3 regions of the Streptomyces sp. NBC_00328 genome follow, and region 1 is predicted to be linked to each of the others. Evidence: predicted binding sites of a transcription regulator. Region 1 holds the regulator's gene; each other region holds the start of a gene.
What was found. The regulator HrcA, encoded in region 1, represses chaperone genes, less so after heat shock. The targets are predictions, from matches to a motif close to TTNGCACTCNGNNNNNCNGAGTGCNAA.
Positions count from the first base shown of each region.

Region 2: a site for HrcA is predicted at 5,298-5,324, ahead of groL (chaperonin GroEL). Genes of this name have one in related genera too.
Region 3: a site for HrcA is predicted at 4,434-4,460, ahead of groES (co-chaperone GroES). Genes of this name have one in related genera too.

Region 1 covers NZ_CP108013.1:3,652,533-3,662,805, forward strand. The annotation lists gene OG485_RS16025 (VOC family protein) at 1-178, opposite strand, end outside; gene OG485_RS16030 (16S rRNA (uracil(1498)-N(3))-methyltransferase) at 230-979, opposite strand; gene OG485_RS16035 (nitronate monooxygenase) at 976-2,070, opposite strand; gene dnaJ (molecular chaperone DnaJ) at 2,192-3,328, opposite strand; gene hrcA (heat-inducible transcriptional repressor HrcA) at 3,329-4,345, opposite strand; gene OG485_RS16050 (MBL fold metallo-hydrolase) at 4,524-5,270, shown strand; gene OG485_RS16055 (DUF3097 domain-containing protein) at 5,340-6,146, shown strand; gene hemW (radical SAM family heme chaperone HemW) at 6,209-7,447, opposite strand; gene OG485_RS16065 (SpoIIE family protein phosphatase) at 7,654-9,750, opposite strand; gene OG485_RS16070 (response regulator) at 10,166-10,273, shown strand, end outside.
Region 2 covers NZ_CP108013.1:4,689,375-4,699,647, reverse strand. The annotation lists gene OG485_RS20485 (alpha,alpha-trehalose-phosphate synthase (UDP-forming)) at 1-1,437, opposite strand, end outside; gene OG485_RS20480 (glucosyl-3-phosphoglycerate synthase) at 1,516-2,460, opposite strand; SAM riboswitch class I at 2,666-2,822, shown strand; gene thrC (threonine synthase) at 2,838-4,136, shown strand; gene OG485_RS20470 (MoaD/ThiS family protein) at 4,133-4,408, shown strand; gene OG485_RS20465 (cold-shock protein) at 4,850-5,053, shown strand; gene groL (chaperonin GroEL) at 5,450-7,075, shown strand; gene OG485_RS20455 (NADH:flavin oxidoreductase) at 7,363-8,484, shown strand; gene OG485_RS20450 (DUF397 domain-containing protein) at 8,561-8,830, opposite strand; gene OG485_RS20445 (helix-turn-helix domain-containing protein) at 8,811-9,653, opposite strand; gene OG485_RS20440 (hypothetical protein) at 9,769-10,005, shown strand; gene OG485_RS20435 (hypothetical protein) at 10,002-10,202, shown strand; gene OG485_RS20430 (hypothetical protein) at 10,265-10,273, opposite strand, start outside.
Region 3 covers NZ_CP108013.1:5,915,343-5,925,615, forward strand. The annotation lists gene OG485_RS26080 (hypothetical protein) at 1-64, opposite strand, end outside; gene ctaD (aa3-type cytochrome oxidase subunit I) at 75-1,835, opposite strand; gene OG485_RS26090 (THUMP-like domain-containing protein) at 1,952-3,148, opposite strand; gene OG485_RS26095 (hypothetical protein) at 3,305-3,541, shown strand; gene OG485_RS26100 (polysaccharide deacetylase family protein) at 3,538-4,290, shown strand; gene groES (co-chaperone GroES) at 4,605-4,913, shown strand; gene groL (chaperonin GroEL) at 5,069-6,694, shown strand; partial or broken gene OG485_RS26115 (ester cyclase) at 6,920-7,213, opposite strand; gene OG485_RS26120 (SDR family NAD(P)-dependent oxidoreductase) at 7,419-8,192, opposite strand; gene OG485_RS26125 (MOSC domain-containing protein) at 8,368-9,036, opposite strand; gene OG485_RS26130 (LysR family transcriptional regulator) at 9,116-10,012, shown strand; gene OG485_RS26135 (WhiB family transcriptional regulator) at 10,217-10,273, opposite strand, start outside.

The DNA of each region.
Region 1 (10,273 bases):
TTTCCGTCATCATGGCCCGGTCCTGAAGCGCGATGCCCGCCGACCCGGTGACCGGACTGAACTTCTCGTACGGTCCCTCGGCCGCGCCCGACTGGGGCTTGAGGCCGAGGACCTCGGAGTAGAAGCGGTAACAGGTGGCGAAGTCGGAGACGAGCAGTCGTACCTGAGCGAGTTCCATGAATTCCCCGGTGAGGTGCGGACGGTGAGGTCGGGCCGGCGGGCCGGCGGGTCAGGACCAGCGGCCGGTGCGGGCCAGCAGCAGCGCGGTGGCCACGGTCCCGGCCGTCGAGGTGCGCAGTACGGTGCGCCCCAGGTGGAAGGTCTTCGCGCCGGCCTCGGTGAACAGCGCGACCTCTTCGGCGGAGATCCCGCCCTCGGGGCCGACCACCAGGACGATGTCCCCGGAGCCGGGCAGCGCGGCGGTCGCGAAGGGCTCGGTGCCGAGGGCGGTGTCCTCGTGGAGCACGGCGGCGAGATCGGCTTTGGCGAGAAGTGCGGCAACCTGCTTGGTCGTCATCGCGTCCGCGACCTCCGGGAAGCGCGCCCGGCGGGACTGCTTGCCGGCCTCCCGGGCGGTGGCCCGCCACTTGGAGAGCGCCTTGAGACCCCGCTCGCCCTTCCACTGCGTGATGCAGCGGGAGGCGGCCCAGGGAACGATCGCGTCGACGCCGGTCTCGGTCATGGTCTCGACGGCCAGCTCGCCCCGGTCCCCCTTGGGCAGGGCCTGGACGACCGTGATGCGCGGCTCCTCGGGGGCTTCCTCGGTGACCGTGCCCATCCGTACGATCAGCCGGTCCTTGCCCTCGGTGGCGAGGACCACGCAGTCGGCGCGGCGCCCGGCCCCGTCGGTGAGCACGACGTCCTCGCCGGTGTGCAGCCGTTTCACGGAGACGGCGTGCCGTCCCTCGGGTCCGTCGAGGACATGGCGTCCCTCGCCGTCCGTGTCGAAGTGCTCGACCAGGAACACCGGTGCCGTCATCGGGCCGCACCCTCTTCCGGGATCTCGGCGGCGGCCGACAACGCTGTCTCGGCGGCCGCGATTTCTGCGTTCAGTACCTCCACGAGCTGCCCGGCGGGCAGGTCGCGGGCCATGCGGTGGCCCTGTCCCGCCCACAGTGCCATGCCCTGCGCGTCGCCCGCCTTCGCGGCCGCCTTGCGCAGCGGCAGGGTGAGGTGGTGGACCTCCGGATAGGCGGAGGGGGCGTACGGGCCGTGCTCGCGCATGAAGCGGTTGGCCAGTGCGCGCGCCGGCCGTCCGGAGAAGGCGCGGGTGAGCTCCGTGCGTACGTACAGGGGGTCGGTCAGCGCCTGTTTGTGCACGGCGCTCGCGCCGGACTCGGGGGTGGCGAGGAAGGCGGTGCCGAGCTGGGCCGCGTTCGCGCCCGCGGCGAGGACGGCGGCGATCTGACTGCCGCGCATGATGCCGCCGGCCGCGACGACCGGGATCCCCACGGTCTCGCGGACCCGCGCGACCAGCGTGAGCAGGCCGAGGCCCGTGCCGTCCGTCTCCGGGTTGTCCCGGTGGGTGCCCTGGTGTCCGCCGGCCTCGATGCCCTGGACGACGACCGCGTCGGCGCCGGCCCGCTGCACGCCGAGGGCTTCCTCGGCCGTGGTGGCGGTGACCAGGGTGAGGGTGCCCGCGCGCCGCAGCGACTCCAGCACCTCCGGCTTCGGGACGCCGAAGTGGAAGGAGACCGCCGCCACCGGGTTGTCGAGGAGGACGGCGAGTTTCGCGTCGTAGCCGTCGTCGCGGCCGCTGTCCGGATCGCCGAGCTCGGTCTCGTACCAGGCGGCCTCGCCGGCGAGCTGGTGGGCGTACACCTCGACCGCGGCCGCGTCCGCGTGCTCGGGCTGCGGCAGGAACAGGTTGACGCCGAAGGGACGGCCGGTCAGCCCGCGCAGCTGCTTGATCTCCTGGTACATGCCGTCGGCGGTCTTGTACCCCGCCGCGAGGAAGCCGAGCCCGCCGGCCTCGGACACGGCGGCCGCGAGCTGCGGGACGGAGACTCCGCCCGCCATGGGGGCCTGCACGATCGGGTGAGGGAAGAGATCGGTCAGCGCGGAGGACATGACGGCATGTTGTCACGTCCGCCGGACAAGTCAGAAACCGGTCGCCGGTCCGAATAGTGCCTCCGACATGGAGGGCACGGGGCGTGTCCCGCCCCGTGCCCCGCCCCGTGCCCCGCTTGGGTCAGCGGCCGTTGAACGCGTCCTTCAGCCGGGAGAAGAGGCCCTGCTGACCGGGCTGGAACTGACCGGTGGGCCGCTCCTCGCCGCGCAGTATGGCGAGCTCGCGCAGCACCCGCTCCTGCTCCGCGTCGAGCTTGGTCGGCGTGGTGACCTCGACGTGCACGATGAGGTCGCCGCGGCCGCCGCCGCGCAGGTGGGTGACACCCCGGCCGTGCAGCGGGATCGACTGGCCGGACTGCGTGCCCGGACGGATGTCGACCTCCTCCATGCCGTCGAGGGTCTCCAGCGGCACCTTGGTGCCGAGGGCCGCCGCGGTCATCGGGAGGGTGACCGTGCAGTGCAGGTCGTCGCCGCGCCGCTGGAAGGTCGAGTGCGGCAGCTCGTGGATCTCGACGTACAGGTCGCCGGCGGGGCCGCCGCCGGGGCCGACCTCGCCCTCGCCCGCGAGCTGGATCCGCGTGCCGTTGTCCACACCGGCCGGGATCTTGACCGTGAGGGTGCGACGGGACCGGACCCGGCCGTCGCCCGCGCAGTCGTGGCACGGGGTCGGGACCACGGTGCCGAAGCCCTGGCACTGCGGACACGGCCGTGAGGTCATGACCTGGCCGAGGAACGACCGCGTCACCTGGGACACCTCGCCGCGGCCGCGGCACATGTCACAGGTCTGCGCGGAGGTCCCGGGCGCCGCGCCTTCGCCGTTGCAGGTGGCGCAGACGACGGCCGTGTCGACCTGGATGTCCTTCGTGGTGCCGAAGGCCGCCTCGTCGAGCTCGATCTCCAGCCGGATCATGGCGTCCTGGCCCCGGCGGGTGCGCGAGCGCGGTCCGCGCTGCGACGCCGTGCCGAAGAACGCGTCCATGATGTCCGAGAAGTTCCCGAAGCCGCCCGCGCCGAAGCCGGCGGCACCCGCGCCGCCCTGCTGGGACAGCGGGTCACCGCCGAGGTCGTAGACCTGCTTCTTCTGCGGGTCCGACAACACCTCGTACGCGGCGTTGATCTCTTTGAACCGCTCCTGCGTCTTCGGATCGGGATTGACGTCCGGATGCAGCTCGCGAGCGAGCCTCCGGAACGCCTTCTTGATCTCGTCCTGGGACGCGTCGCGGCGCACGCCGAGTACGGCGTAGTAGTCCGTGGCCACTTACGACTCCGCCAGGATCTGTCCGACGTACCGTGCCACCGCTCGTACCGCTCCCATCGTTCCCGGGTAATCCATGCGGGTCGGGCCGACCACGCCGAGTTTGGCTACTGCCTCAACGCCCGAACCGTAGCCGACGGAGACCACGGACGTGGAGTTGAGTCCCTCGTACGCGTTCTCGTGCCCGATTCGCACGGTCATGCTCGAATCCCCGGCCTCTCCAAGCAACTTGAGGAGCACGACCTGCTCCTCCAGCGCTTCGAGCACCGGCCGGATGGTGAGAGGGAAGTCATGTCCGAATCGCGTCAGATTGGCGGTACCGCCGATCATCAGCCGCTCCTCGGTCTCCTCGACGAGCGTCTCCAGCAGTGTGGAGAGCACCGTCGAGACCGTACCCCGGTCTTCCGCCTCGAAGGCGTCCGGGAGGTCCTGGACGAGCTGCGGGACGTCCGCGAAGGGGCGTCCCGCGACCCGGCTGTTGAGCCGGGCGCGCAGGTCCGCCAGCGACGTCTCACCGAACGGCGCCGGACAGTTGATCATGCGCTGTTCGACCCGGCCGGTGTCCGTGATCAGCACGAGCATCACCCGTGCGGGAGCCATGGACAGCAGCTCCACATGGCGCACGGTCGAGCGGGTCAGCGAGGGGTACTGCACGACGGCGACCTGCCGGGTGAGCTGCGCGAGCAGCCGCACGGTCCGGCCGACGACGTCGTCCAGGTCGACGGCACCGTCCAGGAAGTTCTGGATGGCGCGGCGCTCGGGCGCGGTCATCGGCTTGACGCCGGCGAGCTTGTCGACGAAGAGGCGGTAGCCCTTGTCCGTGGGGATGCGCCCGGCACTGGTGTGCGGCTGGGCGATGTACCCCTCGTCCTCCAGGACCGCCATGTCGTTGCGGACGGTCGCGGGCGAGACGCCCAGCCGGTGCCGCTCGGTGAGCGCCTTGGAGCCGACCGGCTCCTCGGTGCCCACGTAGTCCTGGACGATGGCGCGCAGCACCTCGAGCCTGCGTTCGCTGAGCATCGCGCACACCTCCAGGAGTCGACTCGGTGGCCTTCGTGGCCTTCGTGGCTTTCGTCTGGCACTCAGCGCACGCGAGTGCCAACGTTCCCCAGCTCAGTGTACGGCGGTGAGGCACGCGCCGGGCAAGGGCGGGCCTGCGATGTCGTGCACGGCACCTGGTCACCGTTAGCGTCGCCGCATGAGGCTGACTTGGGAAGGGCTCGGGTGGGAAAGGCTGGCGCCCCGGGTGGGGCGACGGCGGCTTCCGGGCTGGGACTGCACGGCCGGGCTCGTCGTCGGCGAGGGGGCGGCGCTGATGATCGACGCCGGGTCGAGCCTCGCGGAGGGCGCCGCGCTGTGCGCCGATGCGCGGGCCCTCACCGGCGGGCGTGTGACTCATATCGCGCTCACCCACCCACATTTCGACCACGTGTTCGGTGCCGCGGCGTTCGCGGGCGCCCGGATCCTCGTCGCGGACGGTTCGTCCGAGGCGTACGGGAACGGCCGCGACGAGCTGTGCGCGGACGCGGTGCGCAACGGTCTCGACCCGAGGGCGGCCGAGGAGGCGGCCGACACTCTCGTACGCCCCCGCGGCTTCGTCCGGAGCGGCTGGGACCTGGATCTCGGCGGCGGCGTCGAGGTCCGGCTGGTGCGGACGGGCGAGGGCCACACCGCCCACGACCTCGTGGCCGTCGTGCCCGGCGACCCGGCGGTGGTGTTCTGCGGCGACCTGGTCGAGGAGTCGGGCGAGCCTCAGGCGGGCCCCGACGCGGTACCGTCGCGCTGGCCCGCGGCTCTCGACCGGCTGCTCGCACTGGGCGGCGAGGACGCGCTGTACGTCCCCGGGCACGGGGCGGTCGTGGACGCCGCGTTCGTACGGACCCAACGGGACACCTTGGCGGCACGCTTCGGCACGCCGGGTTCCGGCACGGCGGATTCCGGCTGAGCGCGTCCGGTACGGCGGATTCCGGCGTGTCGTGGTGAGCGGCGCCGGGTTTCTCCTATCGTCATCCGAATGCGCCAGTACTCTCCGGACCTGACCCCGCCGTGGAAGAAGCCCCGGTCCGTGCCCGAGGTCCCGGCGGACCCGGGTCTGGTCGTCGAGGAGCCCGGCACCGGCTTCTGCGGTGCGGTGATCCGCTGCGAGGCGGGCACGGTGACCCTGGAGGACCGCTTCGGCAAGCACCGGGTGTTCCCGCTGGAACCGCGCGGCTTCCTCCTGGAGGGCAAGGCGGTGACCCTGGTCCGCCCGGCGGCCGCGGCTCCCGTACGCCCCAGCCGTACGGCCTCCGGCTCGGTGGCGGTACCCGGCGCCCGCGCCCGGGTCGCGCGCGCCGGGCGCATCTACGTCGAGGGCCGCCACGACGCCGAACTGGTCGAGCGGGTCTGGGGCGACGATCTGCGTGTCGAGGGCGTCGTCGTGGAGTACCTGGAGGGCGTCGACGACCTCCCGGCGGTCGTCGACGCGTTCGCCCCGGGCCCGGACGCCCGGCTCGGCGTCCTCGTGGACCACCTGGTCCCGGGTTCGAAGGAGTCCCGGATCGCCGAGGCGGTCACGAGCGAGCACGCCCTGGTGCTCGGCCACCCGTACATCGACGTCTGGGAGGCCGTGAAGCCGTCCTCCGTGGGCATTCCGGGCTGGCCCCGGGTCCCGCGCGGCCAGGACTGGAAGACGGGCGTGTGCCGGGCCCTGGGCTGGCCGGAGAACACCGGCGCGGCCTGGCAGCACATCCTGTCCCGGGTCCACTCCTACAGGGACCTGGAACCGGCGCTCCTGGGCCGCGTGGAGGAACTGATCGACTTCGTCACCGCGCCGGAGTGACCGGCCGGCGGCCGGTTTCGTCCGTCGGAAATCATGGCCGAGAACCGCACGGGAACAGGTGTTCAGTCCACCAGATCCCGGACGACGGCGTCCGCGAGGAGGCGGCCGCGCAGGGTGAGGACGGCGCGGCCGGCGTCGTACGGACCGGCTTCGAGGAGTCCGTCGGACAGAGCGCGACGGGAGGCGGCGAGGCCGTCGGGGCGGAGCAGGGAGAGCGGGCAGCCCTCGCGCAGCCGCAGTTCGAGGAGGATCCGCTCGACCCGGCGGTCCTCGTCGGAGAGGAGTTCACGCCCCGCGCCCGGCGAGCGGCCCGAGGCCAGCGCGGCCGCGTACGCCCCCGGATGTTTCACGTTCCACCAGCGAACGCCGCCGACGTGGCTGTGCGCGCCGGGGCCCGCTCCCCACCAGTCGGCGCCGCGCCAGTACAGCTCGTTGTGCAGACAGCGGCTGTCCGACGAGCCTGCGGTGGCCCAGTTCGACACCTCGTACCAGTCGAAGCCCGCCGCCGACATCACCTCGTCCGCGATGAGATAGCGGTCCGCGTGCACGTCGTCGTCCGTCATGGGGACCTCACCGCGGCGGATCCGGCGCGCGAGCTGGGTGCCCTCCTCGACGATGAGCGCGTACGCGGAGATGTGGTCGGGACCGGCGCCGAGGGCCGCTTCGAGCGACGCCCGCCAGTCGTCGTCCGACTCCCCCGGTGTCCCGTAGATCAGATCAAGGTTCACATGTGCGAAGCCGGCCGCGCGGGCCTCGGCGACACAGGCCTCGGGGCGGCCCGGGGTGTGCGTGCGGTCGAGCACCTTCAGGACGTGCTGCCGGGCGCTCTGCATGCCGAAGGAGATCCGGTTGAAGCCGCCGGCGCGCAGGGTCGCGAGGTACTCCGGGTCCACGGACTCGGGGTTCGCCTCCGTCGTGATCTCGGCGTCGTCCGCGAGCCCGAACTCGTCCCGGATCGCGCCCAGCATCCGTACGAGATCGTCGGCGGCCAGCAGCGTGGGCGTACCGCCTCCGACGAACACCGTGCGGACCGGGCGGGGGTCGTCGCCGAGGACCTTGCGGGCGAGGCGGATCTCGTCGGTCAGGGTGTCCGCGTAGTTGTCGCGGGAGGCGAGCACGCCCCCGCTGCCGCGCAGCTCGGTCGCCGTGTAGGTGTTGAAGTCGCAGTAGCCGCAGCGGGTCGCGCAGTACGGCACGTGGAGGTAGAACCCGAGGGGCCGATCGGCCGCCCCGTCCAGGGCGTGCGCGGGCAGCGCCCCGTCGTCGGGGACGGGCTCACCGTCGGGAAGTGCGGAAGGCATGCGTTCCATTGTCCAGCACGGCCGGGGTGGACACGTCCGGCGCGGGCGGGGGGCTTGCCGGGCGGGGGCGGGGGACACGTCCGGCGCGGGTGAGGGGCGTGCCCGCACCGGAGCGGGAGTCGGCCACCGCACACGTCTGAGGGGCGCGGGCAGGGCACTGCACACGGCCTGACGGGGTCCGGAGTCCCCGGGCCGCGGCGGGCCCGCTAGTCGGCCTGCAGCACCAGCAGGGCCATGTCGTCCTCCGGCGGGCGGCTGCCGAACGCGTGCACCAGCCCGCGGATCCGTTCCGCGATCATCTCGGCGTTCAGGCCGGTGCAGCCCGCGAGGGCGTGCGCGAGACCGTCGTCGTCGTCGAACTGACGGGACCCGTCGCGCCGCTCCGTCACGCCGTCGGTGACGCACAGGAGGCTGTCCCCGGGGTAAAGCTCGAAGGACTCGGAGGCGTACTGGGGGTCCTCGAAGACGCCGAGCAGGGTCTGCGGCCGGGCCATCTCCCGTACACCGCCGTCGGGGCTCAGCAGCAGCGGCAGCGGATGCCCCGCCGAGGCGAGGGTGCAGCGCACTCCGCCGTCGAAGGGGACCAGCTCGCCGTAGAGCATGGACAGGAAGCGCGTCTGCGGGCCGAGGTCGGTGCCGAGCCCGGGTCCGCCCGCGGCCACGAGGGCGCGGGCCGCCGCGTCCGCGGCCTCCGTCGCGTCGTCGAGGAGGAGCTGGTTGAGACGGTCGAGGACGTCCGCGACGTCGTAGCCCTCCCGCGCCAGCAGCCGCAGCCAGGGCCGCGCCAGGCCGATCACGACGGCGGCCTCGGGCCCCTTGCCCTGGACGTCACCGACCGCGAAGCACCAGCGCCCGTCGCCCGCCGGGAACACGTCGTAGAAGTCACCGCTCGGCCCGCCCTTGTCGAGCGGCTCGTAGACGAGGGCGCTGCGCACCCCGGGGATCTCGGCGACCGCGCCCGGCAGCAGCCCGCGCTGCAGGACCCGGCTGATGGTGGCCTGGCGCGCGTACTGGCGGGCCGCTCCGATGGCCAGGGCGATACGGCGGCTGAGGTCCTCGACCAGTCCGGTGACCTCGTCGGGGAAGTCGGGCGGTCCGGCCCGCCCGATGACGAGCGTGCCCAGCGGCCGACCGCCCGCGATCAGCCGGTACGCCAGTGCCGCCCCGCTCGCCCCGCGGGCGCCCAGTGCCTCGCCGGGCCAGGGCACCGGGACGGCTCGGGAGCGCACCGCGTCGGGCAGCCGGGGCGGGTCCTTCTCCAGGGCCTGGCGCAGTCCCTCGATGAGGTTCTCGCTGCCGTGCCAGACGCGGGCGAGGCGGGGACCGAGGGCCAGACCGAGGCCGCCGGCCCGGTCGGTGGCCTCGTCCTCCAGCCATACGGCGCACCAGTCGGCGAGGCGCGGGACGAGGAGCTGACCGGCCAGCGCGGCGACCAGGTCCTCGTCGAGCTGTCCGGCGAGCAGGTCGGAGGCCTCGGCGAGAAAGGAGAGGGCTCCCCGGTCGAGCCAGTCGTGGCCCGACCCGGTGCTCCGGTTCGCCCCCGGGGCGGACAGGGCGCGGTACGGCTCGGCGCCGGCCCCCGGCCCGTATCCGGGGAGCGGCCCCTCGGCGTACGCGGCCGCCCCGGCCCCGGTCGGCTCCGAGTCCTCCGCCGCGCCGGTGAGCCCGTCGGCCCCTGCGAACCCGCTCGTTCCCGCGAGCCCGTCGGCGTCCCCGAATCCCCCCGGACCGGCAGGACCGCCCGCGGCCGCGAATGCCCCGGGCCCGGAAAGGCCGTCGTCGTCCGCGAACCCGCCCGGTCCGGCGAGTCCGCTCACGTCGTCGAAGCGGCCCGGCCGGCGCGGGTCGTCGGCGTCCGCGAAGACGCCCGCACCCGGCGGAGCGCCGGCGGCCCCGTCGACCAGCAGCCTCGACCACACCGTCTTGACGCCCGGACGATAGGTGATGCCCCAGGCCTCGGAGAGCGCGGAGACCAGGCGCAGGCCCCGCCCGTACTCCGGTGTCCCGTAAGCCGGTTCGGCACCGTCCTCCCGTATGGCCCGCGAGGGATGCCGGTCGGAGACCTCGACGACCAGCGGTCCGGGCGGGCCGTCGGCCGGGCACTCCAGGCGGCACAGCAGCTCGACGTCGGTGCCCGCGTGCACGACGGCGTTGGTGACCAGCTCGCTGACCACCACGGCCGCGTCGCCGGTGAGCCGGTCGTCGATGATCTCGGTGCCGGGCAGGGCCAGTTCGGCCCAGCTCAGGAGTGTGTCGCGGAGGAATCGGCGCGCGGCCGCGGGGGCGAGCGGAGTGCCGGGCAACGATGTACGTGACACGACGTCCCGGCCGGCGGGGTGGTGCGCGAGCGCCTCCGGTGCGCATGGCGTGGACTCCCGTTGCGTCGGAATGGCCCCCACTGTGCGGCTCCCTGGGCAGTTCGGACGAAGACACCTCGGACGATGCGGCCAGGGTGACAGACTGGCGGCGCTCATAAGCGCCGAGTCACCGAAGTGGACCGGCATGAGTGAGAACAGTGGTATGGATGTGCTCGAAGACGGACAGAATCGAGCATCCGATCCGCGTCCACCGCCCGCCGCGACGACGGCGACACGGGGCGGCGACACGGCACGGCCACTTCTGCACGGCGGCTTCGGCACGGCGCCCGGGGCGGGTCATGGACCGGTCGCCGGACCGCGAGGCACCGAGAAACCACGGACCGAGTGAGGCACCGTCATCATGAGCGCCGAGACGACGACCGACGAGGGAGCGAGCATCCTCCTGGTCGACGACATGGAGGACAACCTGGTCGCGCTGGAGGCCGTCCTGCGTTCCCTCAACGAGCCG
Region 2 (10,273 bases), 1.0 Mb from region 1:
GCGGAGCTGGTCCAGGAACCACTGGGACGGGGGGAGGGCGGTGGCCGCGGCGGCCAGGCGCTTGGTGCGTTCGGCTCGTTCGCCCGGCTGCATGCCGAGCGCCTCGTGCAGCGCCCGCGCCGTACCGGTCACGTCGTACGGGTTCACGGAGATCGCGTCCTCGCCCAGTTCCTCGTACGCCCCGGCCTCCCGCGACAGGACCAGCGCGCAGCCCTCGTCGGAGACGACCGGGATCTCCTTGGCGACGAGGTTCATGCCGTCCCTGATGGGGTTGACGAGGGCGACGTCGGCCAGCCGGTAGGCGGCGAGCGAGCGCGCGAAGTCGTCCTTCACATGCAGCACCACCGGGGTCCAACCGGGTGTCCCGTACTGGGAGTTGATCTCGTCGGCGACGCGCTGCACCTCGGCCGTGTAGTCCCGGTACACCGCGAGGTCCTGCCGCGAGGGGTAGGCGAACGCCACGTGGACGACCCGCTCGCGCCACTCGGGGTGGTCGTCGAGAAGCTGCCGGTACGCCAGCAGGCCCCGCACGATGTTCTTGGACAGCTCGGTCCGGTCGACGCGCACGATCGTCCTGCGGCCGGCCCCGATCTCCTCGCGCAGCGCGGCCATCCGTTCCCCGACGTCCGCCCGGTGCGAGCGCTCGCGCAGGAACTCGGCGTCCGCGCCGAGGCCGTGCACACCGACGAGGGTCAGACCGGGCGGGGAGCCGTCGAGGTGCTCGATCTCCGGCCGGTCGACCGGGGACGAGGCCACCCGGTACCGCTCCGGGGCGGCCGTCTCCACGCACCGCGTGAAGGCCGTCGCCCACCGCCGGGTCAGGAACGCCACGCGGTCCGCGCCGAGCATGCCGTCCAGCAGTTCCGCGCGGATGTCGTCGGGGAGCATCCGGAAGTAGTCCTCGGGCGCCCACGGGGTGTGGGAGAAATGGCCGATGCGCAGGTCGGGGCGCAGTTCGCGGAGCATCCCGGGCACCAGGCACAGGTGGTAGTCCTGGACCAGCACGGAGGCGCCGTCCGCGGCCTCCTCCGCCAGCGCCTCGGCGAAGGCGCGGTTGTAGGTGCGGTACGACTCCCACTGGCGCCGGAACTCCGCGTCGAAGACCGGCTCCAGCGGGGTCTGGTAGAGCATGTGGTGGACGAACCACAGCACGGAGTTGGCGATGCCGTTGTACGCGTCGGCGTGGACCTCGGCGTCGATGGCCAGCATCCGTACGCCGTCCTCGCCGACCCCGCGCCGGACCGCCTCCCGGTCACCGTCGCCGAGGGCCGAGCACACCCACAGGGCGCCCGCGTCCGGCCCGATCGCCGAGAGTCCCGAGACGAGGCCGCCGCCGCCGCGTTTGGCGTGCAGCGAGCCGTCCTCCCGTACCTCGTAGGTGACCGGGCCGCGGTTGGAGGCGACCAGAATCCTGTGGGCACCATGCGTTGAAGCCATGCCTCGAAACCTAGCCCCGTGTCGAAACGCTCAAACGCGCCCCTTCGGCCGTATGTGATCGCGGCCGTCAGGGCCGGTCTACGCGGCCCTGCGCCGCTGGTACTCGGAGATTTCGCTCATCGGCGGCCTTTCCTCGGTGTCCACCGAGTACGTGCGCGGCTGGAAACCGTCCCGGCCACGCTCGAACTGGGTGAGGGCGGGGCGGATCAGGTGACCGCGGGCCAGCCGGAGCTGGGCGGTGCGGTAGATCGCGGCGGCCATGCGGCCGAGTGCCTGGCCGTCCTGGTGGCGGTGCTTGCGCACCCCCACGTCGACCTGGGCGAGGGCGTCCAGGCCCACCAGGTGCAGGGCGTCGACCAGCATGCCGAGTTCGACGCCGTAGCCGACGGGGAAGGGGAGCTGTTCGAGCAGCGATCGGCGGGCCGCGTACTCGCCGCCGAGCGGCTGGACGAAGCCCGCGAGCTGCGGCCAGTGCATGTTCAGCAGGGGGCGGGCCATCAGCTCGGTGACCCGGCCGCCCTGTCCCGAGGCGCCGCCCAGCGGGCGGTCGTACATGGCCTTGACCAGGTCGACGCCGGGATCGGTGAGCAGCGGGCCCACGATCCCGGAGACGAAGTCGGAGGAGAACTCCTTGAGGTCCGCGTCGATGAAACAGACGATGTCCCCGCTCGTGACGAGGAGCGACCGCCACAGCACCTCGCCCTTGCCGGGCACCGCGGGAATGCGCGGGAGGATGTCGTCGCGGTGCACGACCCTCGCGCCCGCGGCGGCGGCGACCGCGGAGGTGCGGTCGGTCGAGCCGGAGTCGACGACGACGATCTCGTCGACGAGGGGCACCTGCTGCATCAGGTCGTGGCGGATGATCGCGACGATCTCGCCGACCGTCTCCTCCTCGTTGAGCGCGGGCAGCACGACGCTGACCGTCGATCCCGTGATGCGTTTCGCGGCCAGGATCTTGTGGAGCGGGCGGTCGGTCACGGACCAGGAGCGTGTGCTCAGCCAGCTTTCGACGTCTTTCAGCACGGTCTGCGGCTCCTCACTGTCTGATCACACGCTCTCATCGGCGTGCCCGCTGCGGCCAGCGGCAGATCGATTGCCGTCGTCTCGCGGTTCGGACGACTATCTCAACTGTCCTGGCCTTCGGTTACAGTCTTGAACAACGCGGATGACCATCGCATGTCCTGGATCGTCGGTACGTATCGCGTTCAACAGTTCAACAATCAAATACCGCTCATCCAGAGGGGCAGAGGGATACGGCCCGATGAAGCCCCGGCAACCCTCCAGCCGGTCTCGTACCGATCGATGTCGATCGCGTCGCGAGGCTCCCGGCTCGGGAAGGTGCCAAATCCGTCTCACGGCGAAGTGCGTCGTGAGGAAGATGAGGAAAGGGCCTCGCCTCCATGGCTGCGCAGACAGTTGCAAGTACCACGAACTCCGCCGAAGCGGTTGACCTCGGCCCCGCCGCGGCGCTCTCCTGCCGCGAATGCGGCCACCGCGTCCCGCTCGGTCCGGTCTTCGCCTGCGAGGAGTGTTTCGGCCCGCTGGAGATCGCCTACGACTTCTCGGCCTACGAAACCGAAGAACTCCGCAAGCGCATCGAAGCGGGACCCGCGAACATCTGGCGCTACGCGCCGCTGCTGCCCGTCCCCGCGGACGTGGCGGACAAGCCCAACATCAACCCCGGCTGGACCAAGCTCGTGCAGGCCGACAACCTGGCCCGTGAGCTCGGTGTCGACGCCGGAAAGCTCTTCGTCAAGGACGACTCCGGCAACCCGACGCACTCCTTCAAGGACCGCGTCGTCGCCCAGGCCATCGAAGCGGCCCGCGTCTTCGGCTTCACCACCCTCTCCTGCTCCTCCACGGGCAACCTCGCCGGCGCCGTGGGCGCCGCGGCTGCCCGCGCCGGCTTCCGTTCCTGCGTGTTCATCCCGCACGACCTGGAGCAGGGCAAGGTCGTCATGGCCGCGGTCTACGGCGGCGAACTCGTCGGCATCGAGGGCAACTACGACGCCGTGAACCGCTTCTGCTCCGAGCTGATCGGCGACCCGGCCGGCGAGGGCTGGGGCTTCGTCAACGTCAACCTGCGGCCCTACTACGCCGAGGGCTCCAAGACCCTGGCGTACGAGATCTGCGAGCAGCTCGGCTGGAAGCTCCCCGACCAGCTCGTCGTGCCGATCGCCTCCGGCTCCCAGCTCACGAAGATCGACAAGGGACTCCAGGAGCTGATCAAGCTCGGGCTCGTCGAGGACAGGCCCTACAAGATCTTCGGCGCCCAGGCCGAGGGCTGCTCACCGGTCTCCGTCGCCTACAAGGCCGGCCACGACGTCGTACGGCCGCAGAAGCCGGACACCATCGCCAAGTCGCTCGCCATCGGCAACCCGGCGGACGGACCGTACGTGCTCGACATCGCGCGGCGCACCGGCGGCGCAGTGGAGGACGTGAACGACGAGCAGATCGTCGACGCGATCAAGCTGCTCGCGCGCACCGAGGGCATCTTCGCCGAGACGGCGGGCGGTGTGACCGTCGGCGTCACCCGCAAGCTGATCGAGAACGGTCTCCTCGACCCGACCCTCACCACGGTCGTGCTGAACACCGGCGACGGCCTCAAGACTCTGGACGCGGTGGCCTCGGACACCGGGCTGACCGCGACCATCCGCCCGAACCTCGACTCCTTCCGAGAGGCTGGCCTCGCATCATGAGCGTCAACGTCCGCATCCCCACCATCCTGCGCACCTACACCGGTGGCGCCGCCGAGGTGACGGCCGAGGGCACGACCCTCGCCGAGGTCATCAGCGACCTGGAGAAGAACCACACGGGCATCGCCGCGCGCGTCCTGGACGACCAGGGCAAGCTGCGCCGCTTCGTCAACGTGTACGTCAACGACGACGACGTCCGCTTCGAGCAGGGACTGGAGACGGCGACTCCGGACGGTGTCGGCGTTTCGATCATTCCGGCCGTCGCCGGAGGCTGATCGTTACCCTCGGTAATGCCGGACACAGCGCGTTCACATAATTGCCCCCTCCGTAAGACAAACGGAGGGGGCAATTCTGTTGGGTTGAACGCGCTAGAGTTGGGGAAGTCGCTCCGATTTTGATGTTGGTTTCATGCCGGACGCATATGAGTGACCGTTCGGCGGGCGACAAGAAGTAGCCAAAGTAGCTCACCTTTTTGGGCATTTTATGGCATTTGCGGGGCCCGACTTGCCCTGAATCCTTGCGCATTCTCCGCATATCATTGATCGGCCATGCCCAGAATTCTCGTCCGATTGACCTGTTGCAGAGGGCAGTTGGACAGATACATTCAGCCGCGGTCGACGCGTTCCGGCGCACACCCCCAACCGTTGGGGGGTGAGGTCTGACCCGGATCCGCGAAGTGTGGATCTGTGCAAGGGCCAGTAATAGGGGAGTTAGGCATGGCTCAGGGCACCGTCAAGTGGTTCAACGCGGAGAAGGGGTACGGCTTCATCGCGGTCGACGGTGGTGCGGACGTCTTCGTGCACTACAGCGCGATTCAGATGGACGGCTACCGCACCCTTGAAGAGGGTCAGCGAGTGGAGTTCGAAATCTCGCAGGGCCAGAAGGGTCCACAGGCGGACATGGTCAAACTCGCCGTCTGATCGGGCGCGAACGACCACCGACGCACTCACACACGAGGGGCCCGCATCCCGCAGGGGATGCGGGCCCCTCGTGCGTCCCCGGCCGTCTTGGGCCGTCCTCCGCTTGTCCCGCGCGCGCCCGCGAGCGCGCCCGTGCGGGACAAGCGCGGGGGCCGCCCTCCAGGGCGCGTGCGGAGGTCGCCCATCGGCCCCGTTTTCGTGAGAGGCGCTTGCACTCGCAGTGGTCGAGTGCTAATCATTGGCGTTAGCACTCTCCCAGTGAGAGTGACAGAACTTGGATCGGGTCAGCGAGGCCCGCAGGCCTGTGGGGCAAGGAACCACAAGGCTTGCAGGCCGTCCGTCGCGGGCGCGGGCACGATCCGGAGCAATCCACCCCGTCCGGGAGGACCACTTCACATGGCCAAGATCATCGCGTTCAACGAGGAGGCACGGCGCGGTCTCGAGCGCGGGATGAACCAGCTCGCTGACGCCGTCAAGGTCACCCTCGGCCCCAAGGGCCGTAACGTCGTCCTCGAGAAGAAGTGGGGCGCCCCCACGATCACCAACGATGGTGTTTCCATCGCCAAGGAGATCGAGCTCGAGGACCCGTACGAGAAGATCGGCGCCGAGCTGGTCAAGGAAGTCGCCAAGAAGACGGACGACGTCGCCGGCGACGGTACGACCACGGCGACCGTGCTGGCCCAGGCGCTCGTGCGCGAGGGTCTGCGCAACGTCGCCGCCGGCGCCAACCCGATGGCCCTCAAGCGCGGTATCGAGAAGGCCGTCGAGGCCGTCTCCGGTGCCCTGCTGGAGCAGGCGAAGGATGTCGAGACCAAGGAGCAGATCGCTTCGACGGCCTCCATCTCCGCCGCCGACACCCAGATCGGCGAGCTCATCGCCGAGGCGATGGACAAGGTCGGCAAGGAAGGCGTCATCACCGTCGAGGAGTCCCAGACCTTCGGTCTGGAGCTGGAGCTCACCGAGGGTATGCGCTTCGACAAGGGCTACATCTCGGCGTACTTCGCCACCGACATGGAGCGTATGGAGGCCGTCCTCGACGACCCGTACATCCTGATCGCGAACTCCAAGATCGCGAACGTGAAGGACCTGCTCCCGCTCCTGGAGAAGGTCATGCAGGGCGGCAAGCCGCTGCTGATCATCGCCGAGGACGTCGAGGGCGAGGCCCTGTCGACCCTGGTCGTCAACAAGATCCGTGGCACCTTCAAGTCCGTCGCCGTCAAGGCTCCGGGCTTCGGTGACCGCCGCAAGGCCATGCTCGGCGACATCGCCATCCTCACGGGCGGCGAGGTCATCTCCGAGGAGGTCGGCCTCAAGCTGGAGAACGCGGGTCTGGACCTGCTGGGCCGCGCCCGCAAGGTCGTCATCACCAAGGACGAGACCACGATCGTCGACGGGTCCGGCTCCGCCGACCAGGTCGCCGGCCGTGTGAACCAGATCCGTGCCGAGATCGAGAACTCGGACTCGGACTACGACCGCGAGAAGCTCCAGGAGCGTCTGGCGAAGCTGGCCGGCGGCGTGGCCGTCATCAAGGCCGGTGCCGCCACCGAGGTCGAGCTCAAGGAGCGCAAGCACCGCATCGAGGACGCCGTTCGCAACGCGAAGGCGGCCGTCGAGGAGGGCATCGTCGCCGGTGGTGGCGTGGCCCTGCTCCAGGCTTCCTCGGTCTTCGAGAAGCTCGAGCTCACGGGTGACGAGGCGACCGGCGCCAACGCCGTGCGTCTCGCCCTGGAGGCCCCGCTCAAGCAGATCGCCGTCAACGGTGGTCTCGAGGGTGGCGTCATCGTCGAGAAGGTGCGCAACCTGCCCGTCGGCCACGGCCTGAACGCCGCGACCGGTGAGTACGTCGACATGATCGCCGAAGGCATCATCGACCCGGCGAAGGTGACCCGTTCCGCTCTGCAGAACGCCGCCTCCATCGCCGCGCTGTTCCTGACCACCGAGGCCGTCATCGCCGACAAGCCGGAGAAGGCCGCCGCCGGCGGCGCTCCGGGCGGCATGCCGGGCGGTGACATGGACTTCTGATCGACCCCGGTCGATCAACCGTCCTGACGTTCCGAGGGCGGCACCTTCCCGCAAGGGGGGTGCCGCCCTCGGGCGTTTCCCGGCCCGCTCCCGGACGGCTTCCGGGGCCGCGCCCCGCCCCCGGCGTGTCCCGGATCACAGGGGCGGGCGCGGGTACGGCGGAATGTCCCGCCCGGTGCGGAGGTTGACGCTGACGAGCAGTTGATGCATGTGCACATACCGCACGGAATCTCCTGCTTCGCAGACCGCTCGACGTCATACCGACCACCTCTTCGAGGAGCCCCCACGTGACCACTGACGCCGCGACCCGCGCAGCCGAGATCCTGTCCCGTCCCGTCTCGATCAACGGCCTGACCGTCCCGAACCGGATCGCCATGGCCCCGATGACCCGGATGTTCTCGCCGGGCGGTGTGCCGGGGGAGGACGTCGTCGGCTACTACTCCCGCCGCGCCGCCGCGGGCGTCGGCCTGATCGTCACCGAGGGCACCTACGTCGGCCACGACTCGGCCGGACAGAGCGACGCGGTGCCGCGCTTCCACGGCGAGGACCAGCTCGCCGGATGGGCGAAGGTCGCCGACGCCGTGCACGCGGCGGGCGGCACGATCGTCCCGCAGCTCTGGCACATCGGCATGGTCCGCAAGGCGGGCGAGCCGCCCTTCGCGGACGCCCCGCCCGTCGGCCCCTCCGGCCTCTACAAGGAGGGCGCCGAGGTCACCGGCAAGAGCATGACCCAGCAGGACCTCGACGACGTCATCGAGGCGTTCGCCAAGGCCGCCGCGGACGCCGAGCGCATCGGCTTCGACGGTGTCGAGCTGCACGGCGCCCACGGCTACCTGCTCGACCAGTTCCACTGGGCGGGCACCAACCGGCGCGAGGACGCGTACGGCGGCGACCCGGTGGCCCGTACGAAGTTCTCGGCGGAGATCGTCGCCGCGGTGCGCGCCGCGGTCTCGCCCGAGTTCCCCGTCATCTTCCGCTACTCGCAGTGGAAGCAGCAGGCCTACGACGCCCGGATCGCCGAGACCCCGGAGGAGCTGGAGGCGATCCTCGCCCCGCTCGCCGCCGCCGGAGTGGACTCCTTCCACGCCTCCACCCGCCGCTACTGGGTGCCCGAGTTCGACGGTTCCGACCTCAACCTCGCCGGCTGGACGAAGAAGCTGACGGGCAAGCCCACCATCACCGTCGGCTCGGTCGGCCTGGACGGCGACTTCATCAAGGCCTTCGCGGGCGAGGGCTCCCCGGTCAAGGGCATCGACGACCTCCTCGACCGCATGGAGCGCGACGAGTTCGACCTCGTCGCCGTCGGCCGCGCGCTGCTCCAGGACCCCGAGTGGGCGGCGAAGGTCCTGGCCGGCCGCTTCGAGGACCTGGCCCCGTACGACGCGGCGGCGCTGGGTTCCCTCAGCTGACCTGAGCTGACCTGACCTGGAGGGGCGGCGCCCGCTGTACCGCGGGCGCCGCCCCTTTTTTCGCGCTTCGCGCCGGTCAGCCGGTGGCTCCGAGGTGGCCCACGAAGGCGCCCCACGCGGCGGCACCGAAGGCGATCACGGGCCCGAGCGGATTCTTGGAGTCCCGCACGGGGACGAGAGTGGCGTGCCCGTCGGCGACTTCGAGGCAGTCGCCGCCGTCACCGGCGCTGTACGTCGACTTGCGCCAGCTAGCGACCTCCAGGCAGTTGCCGCCGCTGGCGTCGCTGTAGTTGGACCTGTGCCAGGTGACCGAACTCAGTTCGTACTCATGGGCGTTGTTCTCCATGCTCGTAATCATGCGCCACGGACTCGACCAGGGACAGGGAAGCCTGAGGTGCGAGTGCCGCCGCCTGAATGAGGTTGAAGGTAAGGCTGTGCCGGGCCACCGTGGCCGGGTCGTCCACCAGTTTCCCCATGTCCACTCCCTCGACGAAGCACAGCGGGGGCGCGTCCATGAACTCCATGAGCTTCAACGAGCCGCCCATCGCGGCATGTGTACCGGCGTCGAACGTCAGCACCTGCATGATGATCCGGCGGCGGTGCGCCAGGTCCGCCAAATGGCGAAGAGCCTCTGCCATCGTTGCGGCTCCGCCGACCGGTCGGCGGAGAGCGGCCTCGTCCAGGACCACCCACAACAACGGGGTTGTTGGATCGTCAAGAAGGCGGGCGCGTTCCATGCGGGTCGCCACCAACTCCTCGATCTCGGTGTCGGGGACTGTCGGCCGATAGGTGCGGAACAGGTCTGCGGCGTACGCCGGGGTCTGCAGCAAACCGGGGATGAGCAGCGGGAGGTAGTGCCTGATCGCCGTAGCGATCGCTTCTGCCTCCGCCGCCTCCGCGAAGTGGTCCGGGTATCTCGACTTGGCGAGGGCTGCGCAGTTGCGGGTGAAGAACCCGTTCGTCCCCAGGATCTCGTCTATCTGGACGGCGTATTCGAGCTGCAACCGCCTTGTCCCCGACTCCAGTTGACCGACGAAGGAACCGCTGACGAAGAGTGGTTCGCCCAGTTCGGCCTGGCTCAGGCCGGCGTTCTCGCGGGCGTGCCGCAACTCTGCGCCGATCATGGCGCGCGGTGAGGAGGACGGGTCGAGGTCCTTGGGGCCGGGCATCGCGACTCCCTGTCACACAGGTGGGGTTGTTGGAGCGCCGACTCTGGCCAGGTTAGAGGTGTTATGGCCACGCTGGGTGGTGAATGCGAACACTCAGCGTGGAGGGTGCGGTGCGATGGAGATGACGTCGAGCAAGCGGGTACGCCCGACGGAGGAGATCGTGGAGGAGCTGCGGGCGGCCCTGACCGGGGTCGGTGTGGTGCTGCCGTCGCTGCGGGTCGATCCGGTGACCGGCGCGAGCGACGAGCCCTTCGCCCTGGTCGCGCTCGGCCGCTGCAACGTGGGCACCGCCCAGAAGCTGACCGCCGTACTGCGCGCGTGCGGCACCGGCGAGGGCGGTGGCGGGGCGTGAGCGCGGAGTACGCCGTCGACGCGCGGGACGGGCGGCTCGGGCAGGTGATGGGGCGCGAGGGCGGCCTCGTACAACTGCGGCCGCCCGGCGGGGGGATCGAGTGGGACTGTCCGCCCGAGGCCCTGGCGGAGGCGCCGCCGGGGGAGGTGCTGCGGGCGCGGGTGCGGCGGATCAACGCGGAGGGGCGGCTGCCCTGACCCGGGAGCCGGGGAGGGGGCCCGCCGTCGGGCCCCGCCTGTCGGAAGGTTCTGCGGCCTGCCTAAAGGTT
Region 3 (10,273 bases), 2.3 Mb from region 1:
AGCCCTCCATCCTGGCGATACCGTCACGGACCGAACCGCCGTCCGACGGCTTCTCGGCACTCACGGCGGGCCCCTCAGCTCTGTGGTCCGGAGGGTCGGCCAGACCACCCCTCCGAGCCGGGCCCCGTCATGTCCCGCTGCTGGTGGCTCCCCGCGTTTTCGAACGCGGCGATCTCCGGGCGGTGCAGGTCGAAGGCGGGGGACTCACTGCGGATCCGGGGCAGGGTGAGGAAGTTGTGCCGCGGCGGCGGGCAGGAGGTCGCCCACTCGAGCGAACGGCCGTAGCCCCACGGGTCGTCGACCTCGACCTTCTTGCCGTACTTGGCCGTCTTCCACACGTTGTAGATAAACGGCAGGATCGACAGGCCGAGCAGGAACGAGGAGATCGTCGAGATGGTGTTCAGCGCGGTGAAGCCGTCCTGCGCGAGGTAGTCCGCGTAACGACGCGGCATGCCCTCGACACCCAGCCAGTGCTGCACCAGGAACGTGCCGTGGAAGCCCACGAACAGCGTCCAGAAGGTGACCTTGCCGAGACGCTCGTCGAGCATCTTGCCGGTCATCTTCGGCCACCAGAAGTGGAATCCGGCGAACATCGCGAAGACGACCGTGCCGAAGACCACGTAGTGGAAGTGCGCCACCACGAAGTACGAGTCCGAGACGTGGAAGTCCATCGGCGGCGAGGCCAGGATCACGCCGGTCAGACCACCGAAGAGGAAAGTGACCAGGAAGCCGGTCACCCAGAGCATCGGTGTCTCGAAGGACAGCGAGCCCTTCCACATCGTTCCGATCCAGTTGAAGAACTTCACGCCGGTGGGGACGGCGATGAGGAACGTCATGAAGGAGAAGAACGGGAGCAGAACGCCACCGGTGACGTACATGTGGTGCGCCCACACCGTCACGGACAGACCGGCGATCGCGATGGTCGCGCCGATCAGGCCCATGTAACCGAACATCGGCTTGCGCGAGAACACCGGGATCACTTCGGAGACGATGCCGAAGAACGGCAGGGCGATGATGTACACCTCTGGATGGCCGAAGAACCAGAAGAGGTGTTGCCACAGCAGGGCGCCGCCGTTGGCCGCGTTGAAGATCTGCGCACCGAACTTCCGGTCCGCCTCCAGGGCGAAAAGAGCGGCCGCGAGGACCGGGAAGACGAACAGGACCAGCACGGCCGTCAGCAGCACGTTCCACACGAAGATCGGCATCCGGAACATCGTCATGCCCGGAGCGCGCATGCAGATGATCGTGGTGATGAAGTTGACCGCGCCCAGGATGGTGCCGAAGCCGGAGAAGGCCAGACCCATGATCCCCATGTCGGCGCCGATGCCCGGCGAGTGGACCGCGTCCGACAGGGGGACGTACATGAACCAGCCGAAGTCGGGGGCGCCCTGCGGGGTGAGGAAGCTGGCCGCCGCGATCGTCGAGCCGAAGAGGTACAGCCAGTAGGCGAACATGTTCAGCCGCGGGAACGCCACGTCGGGCGCGCCGATCTGCAGCGGCATGATCCAGTTCGTGAAGCCGGCGAACAGCGGCGTCGCGAACATCAGCAACATGACCAGGCCGTGCATCGTGAACGCCTGGTTGTACTGCTCGTTCGAGAGGATCTGCAGGCCGGGGCGGGCCAGCTCGGCGCGCATGAGCAGGGCCATGATGCCGCCGACCAGGAAGAACACGAACGACGTCACCAGATAGAGCGTGCCGATCGTCTTGTGGTCGGTGGTGGTGAGCCACTTGATCACGACGCTGCCGGGCTGCTTGCGCCGCACCGGCAGCTCGTTCTCGTACGACTCGTCAGCTGCTGCGGTGGCGGCCTGAGATCCGTTGGGGATGCTCACAGTGTTCGTCTCCGAGATTTCCGGTCAGAATCGGCCCGCTCAAGGCCCGACGCGACGCTACAGAAATCCAGGCCGGCATCTACTAGACTCGCCCGGCTTTGCCAATATTCGCACCTTTATGCGGCTTTTGGTGCTGGAGGGGTCGGCTGCGCGGGTGCCCCCACCAGCATGGTCGGGGCGCCCGCCACCCGGGTCAGGAACACCGTCGCGGAGTGCGGGCCCTGCGGTTTCACCTTGCGCCGCAGTTCCTCCGGCTCGACGGCCGACCCGCGCTTCTTCACGGTCAGGACGCCGACCCCCCGCTCCCGCAGCAGTGCCTTCAACTTCTTCACGTTGAAGGGGAGTCGATCGGTGATCTCGTAAGCGGAGGCGTACGGCGTCGGGCGCAGTTCGTCGGCCGTGACGTAGGCGATCGTCTCGTCGACCAGTCCGCCGTCCAGGTCCTCGGCCACCTCGGCGACCAGGTGCGCGCGGATGACGGCGCCGTCCGGCTCGTACAGATAGCGCCCGACGGTCCTGACCGCCGGGTCCGGCAGGCCGCGGCCGCGCAGTTCGCGCGGGCCCGGCAGCAGGGTGGCGCGCACCAGGCCCGGCTCCGTGCCGAACCAGAGCACCGCCTCCTTCACGTCCCCGCCGTCCGAGATCCACTCGGCCTCCGCCTCGGCGGGGACCGCCTCGTGCGGGATCCCGGGGGCGATCTTCAGCGCGGCGACCGGAGCGCGCAGGGCCGCCCCGACCGCCCAGGACAGCGGCGGCGAGTACGCCTCGGGGTCGAAGATCCGGCCCCGGCCGCCCCGGCGCGCCGGGTCCACGAAGACGGCGTCGTACGACGCCGTGTCCACCTGCGTCACATCCGTCTCGCGTACCTCGATCAGGTCCGTGAGGCCCAGCGCGTCGGCGTTCGCGCGGGCGGCGGCGGCCGTCAGCGGGTCGCGGTCGACGGCCAGGACGCGGATTCCGGCGCGGGCCAGCGCGATGGCGTCGCCGCCGATGCCGCAGCACAGGTCGGCGACGGAGCGGACCCCCAGGGCGCGCAGCCGTTCGGCGCGGTGCGCGGCCACGGTCGTCCGGGTGGACTGCTCGACCCCGTTCGGGGTGAAGAACATCCGTCCGGCGTCCTCGGCCCCGAATTTCGCCGCAGCCCGCTGTCGCAGCCGTGCCTGGCCGAGGGCCGCAGAGACCAGTTCGGCGGGGTGGTGGCGGCGCAGCCGGGTGGCGACGGCCAGTTCCTGTGCCGGTTCGGTGGCGCGGACCTCGTCGAGCAGGGCGCGGCCCTCGGCGGTGAGGAGCGGGGCGAAGGAGACGTCGTTCACCCGGCCATTGTGGGCCAGTCGGTGGATGGTGTGCTTCCGGCGGCGGTGTCGGGGCCCCGCGGGGGCGGTGAGCTGGGAGGATCCGGCTCCATGCGACCCGTACGACAAAATGATAAAACCGGTGCAAACGGGGCTGCCGTGCGCTGGGGAGTCGGCGTGGCCGCCCTCGCCCTTCGCGCTTCCGGCCGCGCCGGGACCGGCTCGGCCTCCGTCCCCCGAGCCGGCGGCGCCGCGCCCGTCCACGCCCCGCGGGCCGCGCTCCGGGCGGGCCCCGCCCGCCCCCGCGCCGCCTGTGCGGACCGGCTGAGCCCGGCGCGGGCCCGGCGTGCCGACCGGCGGGCCCGGCGCGCCGGCCAGGGGTACGCGGTCGCGCGCCCGGAGGACTACCTGTGAGGGTGCGGGTGCCGGCCGCCGGGCTGCTCGTGGCGGTACTGCTCAGCGGCTGCGCGCAGTCCGTCGACCCCATCGAACGGCTCGGCAAGAAGGCGGCCCAGCGGGTGCACCCGACGGAGTCGGCGTACCGCCGCTGGGGTCTGGCCACCCCGCTGGCCCCCGCGCCGGATGTGCCCGCGCGGACCACCGCGCGTACCGCGGACACCGGACTGCCGCCCGTCGTGAACCAGGTGCGCACCCGCGACAAGGTGGTCTTCCTGACGTACGACGACGGGGCGGAGCGCGATCCGCGGTTCGCCGACATGGTCCGCGAACTGCGCCTGCCGGTCAGCGTGTTCCTCACGGACCGGGTCGCCGGCCCCGGCTACGGGCGCTTCGCCCGGCTGCGCGCGGTCGGCGTGAGCGTCCAGAACCACACCCTCGACCACGCCACCCTGCGCGGTCTGCCCTACGCCGGCCAGCGCGCCGAGATCTGCGGACAGCAGGACAAGCTCACGCGGCGCTTCGGCGTCCGGCCCCGGCTGCTGCGGCCCCCGTACGGCCGGTACGACGACACCACCCTGCGCGCCGCCGCCGACTGCGGGGTCGCCGCGATCGTCCTCGGCAGGACGGCCGACGCGCACCCGTTCCGGCCGGGCGACATCCTCTCCGGCCCCGCCGAACCCGGTCTCACGGGCGCCACGCTCCGCCTGCTCCGCCGGATCCAGCGCGAGGGCTTCACCCTGGCGCGGCTGGAGAACTACCTCTAGCAAGGCGCCGACCGGAGAGCTGCCCCCCGGGTGGGCGACCGGAGAGCTGCCCCCGGGCCGGCAGGGCGACCGGAGAGCTGCCCCGGGGAAGCGTCCATTCGGTGCGGTCCGGCACGTTCCGGTCCACGCCACGCCGACTGCCTTTGGCACTCCGCTTGACCGAGTGCTAATCACAGTCATAGTCTCAGGTCTGGCACTCCCCCCTGGAGAGTGCCAATAGCGACGGGCAGATCCGGCACCCGCGACGACGGATCCACCTGGTCGCCACCTCAGACAGTTAACCCCGTGAGATCTCCGAAGGGGGAGGTCGGATCGTGACGACCACCAGCTCCAAGGTTGCCATCAAGCCGCTTGAGGACCGCATTGTGGTCCAGCCGCTCGACGCCGAGCAGACCACGGCCTCCGGCCTGGTCATCCCGGACACGGCCAAGGAGAAGCCCCAGGAGGGCGTCGTCCTGGCCGTGGGCCCGGGTCGCATCGAGGACGGCAAGCGTGTCGAGCTCGACGTCGCCGTCGGCGACATCGTTCTCTACAGCAAGTACGGCGGCACCGAGGTGAAGTACAACGGCGAGGAGTACCTCGTCCTCTCGGCTCGCGACGTGCTCGCGATCATCGAGAAGTAATTCACCCGGTAAGGGCGTCCGGGAGCTTTTCCCGGACAACCCCGCACCAAGCATTGCAGTGAACTGCGCCCCTGGCCCCCGCTACCTTTGATGAACCGGGCGCTGGGGGCGCCGTTCGTTTCTCCCAAGTTTTCCGAGAGGGCTGAACCGCTCCCATGGCGAAGATCCTGAAGTTCGACGAGGACGCCCGTCGCGCCCTTGAGCGCGGCGTCAACAAGCTTGCCGACACGGTGAAGGTGACGATCGGCCCCAAGGGCCGCAACGTCGTCATCGACAAGAAGTTCGGCGCCCCCACCATCACCAACGACGGCGTGACCATCGCCCGTGAGGTCGAGGTCGAGGACCCGTTCGAGAACCTCGGCGCCCAGCTGGTGAAGGAGGTGGCGACCAAGACCAACGACATCGCGGGTGACGGTACGACCACCGCCACCGTGCTGGCCCAGGCGCTCGTTCGCGAGGGCCTGAAGAACGTCGCCGCGGGTGCCTCCCCGGCGCTGCTGAAGAAGGGCATCGACGCCGCGGTCAAGGCCGTCTCCGAGGAGCTCCTCGCGACGGCCCGCCCGATCGACGACAAGTCCGACATCGCCGCCGTGGCCGGGCTCTCCGCGCAGGACAGCCAGGTCGGCGAGCTCATCGCCGAGGCGATGGACAAGGTCGGCAAGGACGGTGTCATCACCGTCGAGGAGTCCAACACCTTCGGTCTGGAGCTCGACTTCACCGAGGGCATGGCCTTCGACAAGGGCTACCTGTCCCCGTACATGGTGTCCGACCAGGAGCGTATGGAGGCCGTCCTCGACGACCCGTACATCCTCATCCACCAGGGCAAGATCAGCTCCATCCAGGACCTGCTGCCGCTGCTGGAGAAGGTCATCCAGTCGAACGCCTCCAAGCCGCTGCTGATCATCGCCGAGGACGTCGAGGGCGAGGCCCTGTCGACCCTGGTCGTGAACAAGATCCGCGGCACGTTCAACGCCGTCGCCGTGAAGGCCCCCGGCTTCGGTGACCGCCGCAAGGCCATGCTCGGCGACATCGCCACCCTCACCGGTGGTCAGGTCATCGCCGAGGAGGTCGGCCTCAAGATCGACCAGGTCGGCCTGGACGTGCTCGGCAGCGCCCGCCGCGTGACCGTCACCAAGGACGACACCACCATCGTCGACGGTGCCGGCAGCTCCGACGAGGTCGTCGGCCGCGTCAACCAGATCAAGGCCGAGATCGAGAACACCGACTCCGACTGGGACCGCGAGAAGCTCCAGGAGCGCCTCGCGAAGCTGGCCGGCGGCGTGTGCGTGATCAAGGTCGGCGCCGCCACCGAGGTGGAGCTCAAGGAGAAGAAGCACCGTCTGGAGGACGCCATCTCCGCGACCCGCGCCGCGGTCGAGGAGGGCATCGTCTCCGGTGGTGGCTCCGCGCTCGTCCACGCCGTCAAGGTCCTCGAGGGCAACCTCGGCAAGACCGGCGACGAGGCCACGGGTGTCGCGGTCGTCCGCCGCGCCGCCGTCGAGCCGCTGCGCTGGATCGCCGAGAACTCCGGCCTCGAGGGTTACGTCATCACCTCCAAGGTCGCCGAGCTCGACAAGGGCCAGGGCTTCAACGCCGCCACCGGCGAGTACGGCGACCTGGTCAAGGCCGGCGTCATCGACCCGGTCAAGGTCACCCGCTCCGCCCTGGAGAACGCCGCCTCCATCGCCTCCCTGCTCCTGACGACCGAGACCCTGGTCGTCGAGAAGCCGGCCGAGGACGAGGGCGACGCCGGCCACGGCGGCCACGGGCACTCCCACTGACGTACGCCGGGAGACCGGTAGGCCGGAGCCGGCACTGAATCCCCGGACGGGGACACCGTGCTGAATCGGGCCGCGTCACTTCGCCCCGCCGTTCCCACGGCGGGGCGAAGTGCTGTCCGGCGGGCGCGCCGACGCGTCTTTGACGTCAGGAACGTTCGGAGCCACCCGGCCGTACGGTCATCGGCCCCCGACGCTCCTGCGGAACCGGCGGATGCCCAAGGCTCAGAGCCGGTCGTCGCGCACCACGTCCAGGTCCGTGAAGGTCGGCATCCCGTCGCAGAGCGCCACCATCTCCTGGAAGATCTGCTCGGTCTCCGGCATCTTCGAGTTCTTCATCGCTTCCTCGTACGACGGGAACTCCACGATCTCCACGAAGTGGTTCGCGTCGGAGCGGTCCTTGCCGACGACGCCACGGGTGGCGGTCCGTTTGCCGTTGGTCTTCTCGACCCAGGTGTCCATCAGTTGGTTCATCTCGTCGAACCGACTGGTTCTGCCGTCTATCAGCTGTACGAAAGTCATGGCGCCGCCTCCGGCTCTCGCTCCGGTCGAATCACCTCAATCCTCCCACCGGAGGGGCGGCACCACCCACTGCACGATCATCGCGAGCGCCCGTCCCGAGCCTCCCGCGGCCCACTCGATCCGCTCTGCAGGGTCCCCGCTTCAGCAGCGCCTCGCGTCAACGGGGCCTCGTTTCACCGGGTCCCCGCTTCACCGGGGCCTCGCTTCACTGAGGTCCGTACTTCCGCCCCGTCTTCGACGAGATCCCGCCCAGCAGCGCACGCGGCGTCACCTTCACCACGCCCATGAGCACCTTGTAGCGCGGGTCCGGGACCGACAGGGTCCTTCCGCGGGCCAGATCGGCGAGGGCCGCCGCGACCAGCTTGTCGGCGTCCAGCCACATCCAGTTCGGGATGTTGTCCGTGCCCATGCCGGCCCGCTCGTGGAACTCGGTGCGCACGAAGCCCGGAGCCAGCGCCATCAGCCGCACCCCGCTGCCCGCGAGGTCCTTCGCCGCGCCCTGCGTGAACTGCACGACCCACGCCTTCGACGCCCCGTACGTACCGCGCGGCACGAACGCCGCGACCGACGCCACGTTGACGACGCCGCCCCGGCCGCGCTCCCGCATCGCCTCGGTCGCCGCCGACGTCAGCCGGAGCACCGCCTCGCAGTGCACCTTGAGCATCTTCAGCTCGTCCGCCATCGACACGTCCAGATAGCGACCCTTGTTGCCGAAGCCGGCGTTGTTGACCAGCAGGTCGACCGGGCTCTTGCGGTCGGACAGACGGGCGGCGACCTCCTCGATGCCCTCGTCCGTCGCCAGGTCCGCGGTGAGCACCTCCGCCTCGATGCCGTGCCGGTCGTGCAGCTCGGTCGCCTGCTCGCGCAGCCGCTTCGTGTCCCGCGCCACCAGCACCAGGTTGTGCCCGTCCGCCGCGAGCCGCCGCGCGAAGGCGGCACCGATCCCCGCGGTCGATCCCGTAATCAGAGCCGTTGTCATGGCGCAAGGGTAGTGACCGGCCGCGCCCCCCGCCCCCGGTGCAGCGGACCGCGGGCGCCCCCGGTGCGGCCGACCGCCCTCCGCGCTCCGTACGTACCTCGCACCAGGCCCCGCCTACGCGGGCACACCGTGAACACGGCACGGACATCGCCGCGGACGGTGCCCGGGCCCGCCCCTATCCGCCGTACTTCGCCACGTACTCCCGCGCGTCCGCAAGCGACTCCGGGTGCAGGGCCTCGCCCGCCGCCAACAGCCTCGGCAGCAGCTTCCGTTCGGTCGTCGAGGCGCGGAACTGGACGGCGACGGTGACATCGTGGCCGGGCCGGTGCACGATCTCGACCGGGTCCCCGGAGCGGATTTCGCCGGGCTCGATCACCCGCAGGTACGCGCCCGGCGCACCCCGGTGCGTGAACCGTCTGACCCAGCCCTTCTCGCCGAGGTGCTCCTGGAAGGTGCGGCACGGGATGCGCCCGCAGGTGACCTCCAGGACGAGGCCGGAACCCATCCGCCAGCGCTCACCGATCAGCGCGCCGGACACGTCGAGCCCCAGCGTCGTGAGGTTCTCGCCGAACCCGCCGTTCGGCAGCGTCCGGCCGAGCTCACGCTCCCAGGCGTCGAGGTCCTCGCGCGCCACCGCGTACACCGCCTGGTCGTCACCGCCGTGATGGCGCAGGTGGCACACGGTGTCCCCGGCCAGCCCGCTTCCGCCGGTCCCCTTGGGCCCCGGCGCCATCACGCGGACCGGACCGTCGGCCGGCCGCTTGTCGATGCCGGTCAGGCCCTCCGGCTGGTCCGTGTACGGGACGGCCCGTGCCCGGCCCAGGTTCACTGACAGAAGCTTCATGCCATCAAGCTAGGTGATACAGGTCAAAGCGTCGACGTGATATTCGGCGCCGCACCCAAGACGCGCTTATGCTCGAAGGGTGATCGAGGCTCGTCATCTCCGCGTTCTGCGCGCCGTCGCCGCCACCGGGTCCTTCTCGGCGGCAGGCCGTGAGCTGGGCTGCACCCAGCCCGCCGTCAGCCAGCAGATGAAGGCCCTGGAGTCCTCCGTGGGCACCCCGCTGCTCGTCAGGACGGGCCGCGAGATGCGCCTCACCCAGGCGGGTGAGGCTCTGGTCAAGCACGCGGCGAGCATCCTGGCCGGCCTCACGGCCGCGGAGGAGGAGGTCGCCGCGATCGCCGGGCTGCGGGCGGGCCGCGTCCGGCTGGTCTCCTTCCCCAGCGGCAGTTCCACCCTCGTTCCCACGGCCCTCGCCGCGCTGCGCGCGGCCCACCCGGGCACCCGTGTCTCCCTGGAGGAGGCCGAACCGCCCGAGTCCGTCGAGAAGCTCAGGGCCGGTGACTGCGACATCGCGCTCGCCTTCCGCTACGAGAGCGCTCCGGGCGCCGAGGAGTGGGACGACCTCGTCGTACGGCCCCTGCTGATGGACCGGCTTGTCGGCCTGGTGCCCGAGCGCCACCCGCTCGCACGCGCGGAGTCCGTCGCGATCGGCGAGTTCGCCGGTGAGTCGTGGATCGCGGGCTGCCCGCGCTGCCGCGGCCAGCTCGTCGAGGTCTGCCGCGGTGCCGGTTTCGAGCCCCGCATCGACTTCGCCACCGACGACTATCCGGCGGTGGTGGGGCTCGTGGGCGCGGGACTCGGCGTCGCCGTCCTGCCGGAACTCGCGATCGAGTCCGTACGTCCGAAGGGGGCCCGGACCGTGACGGTGGAGCCCGCGGTGCGCCGCGAGATCGTCGCCCTCACCCTCCCCGACCTCGCCGAGGTGCCGGCTGTGGCCGCGACGCTGGACCGGCTGGCACGGGCGGCGGCCCGCTAGCGGTCTGCCCGCCGGGGAGCCGGGCCGTCACGGACGGGATCGACTCCTCCTGATGTTTCCCTGCACGTCCTGTGTTCCCCGCATGCGCCGTGCGCGTCTCGTCGCCCACACCTCCGGTTCATGCGCACAGGCCTGTACGTGCCCCCGTACCTCCGGCCCTGTACGTACGCAACTTGTACGCACCTTCAGAGCGGAAACGTTCCTTCAGGTGTTCGAGGCGGAAGCGTTTCCTGTGGCCGCCGCCGAGACCAGTCGGTTGCG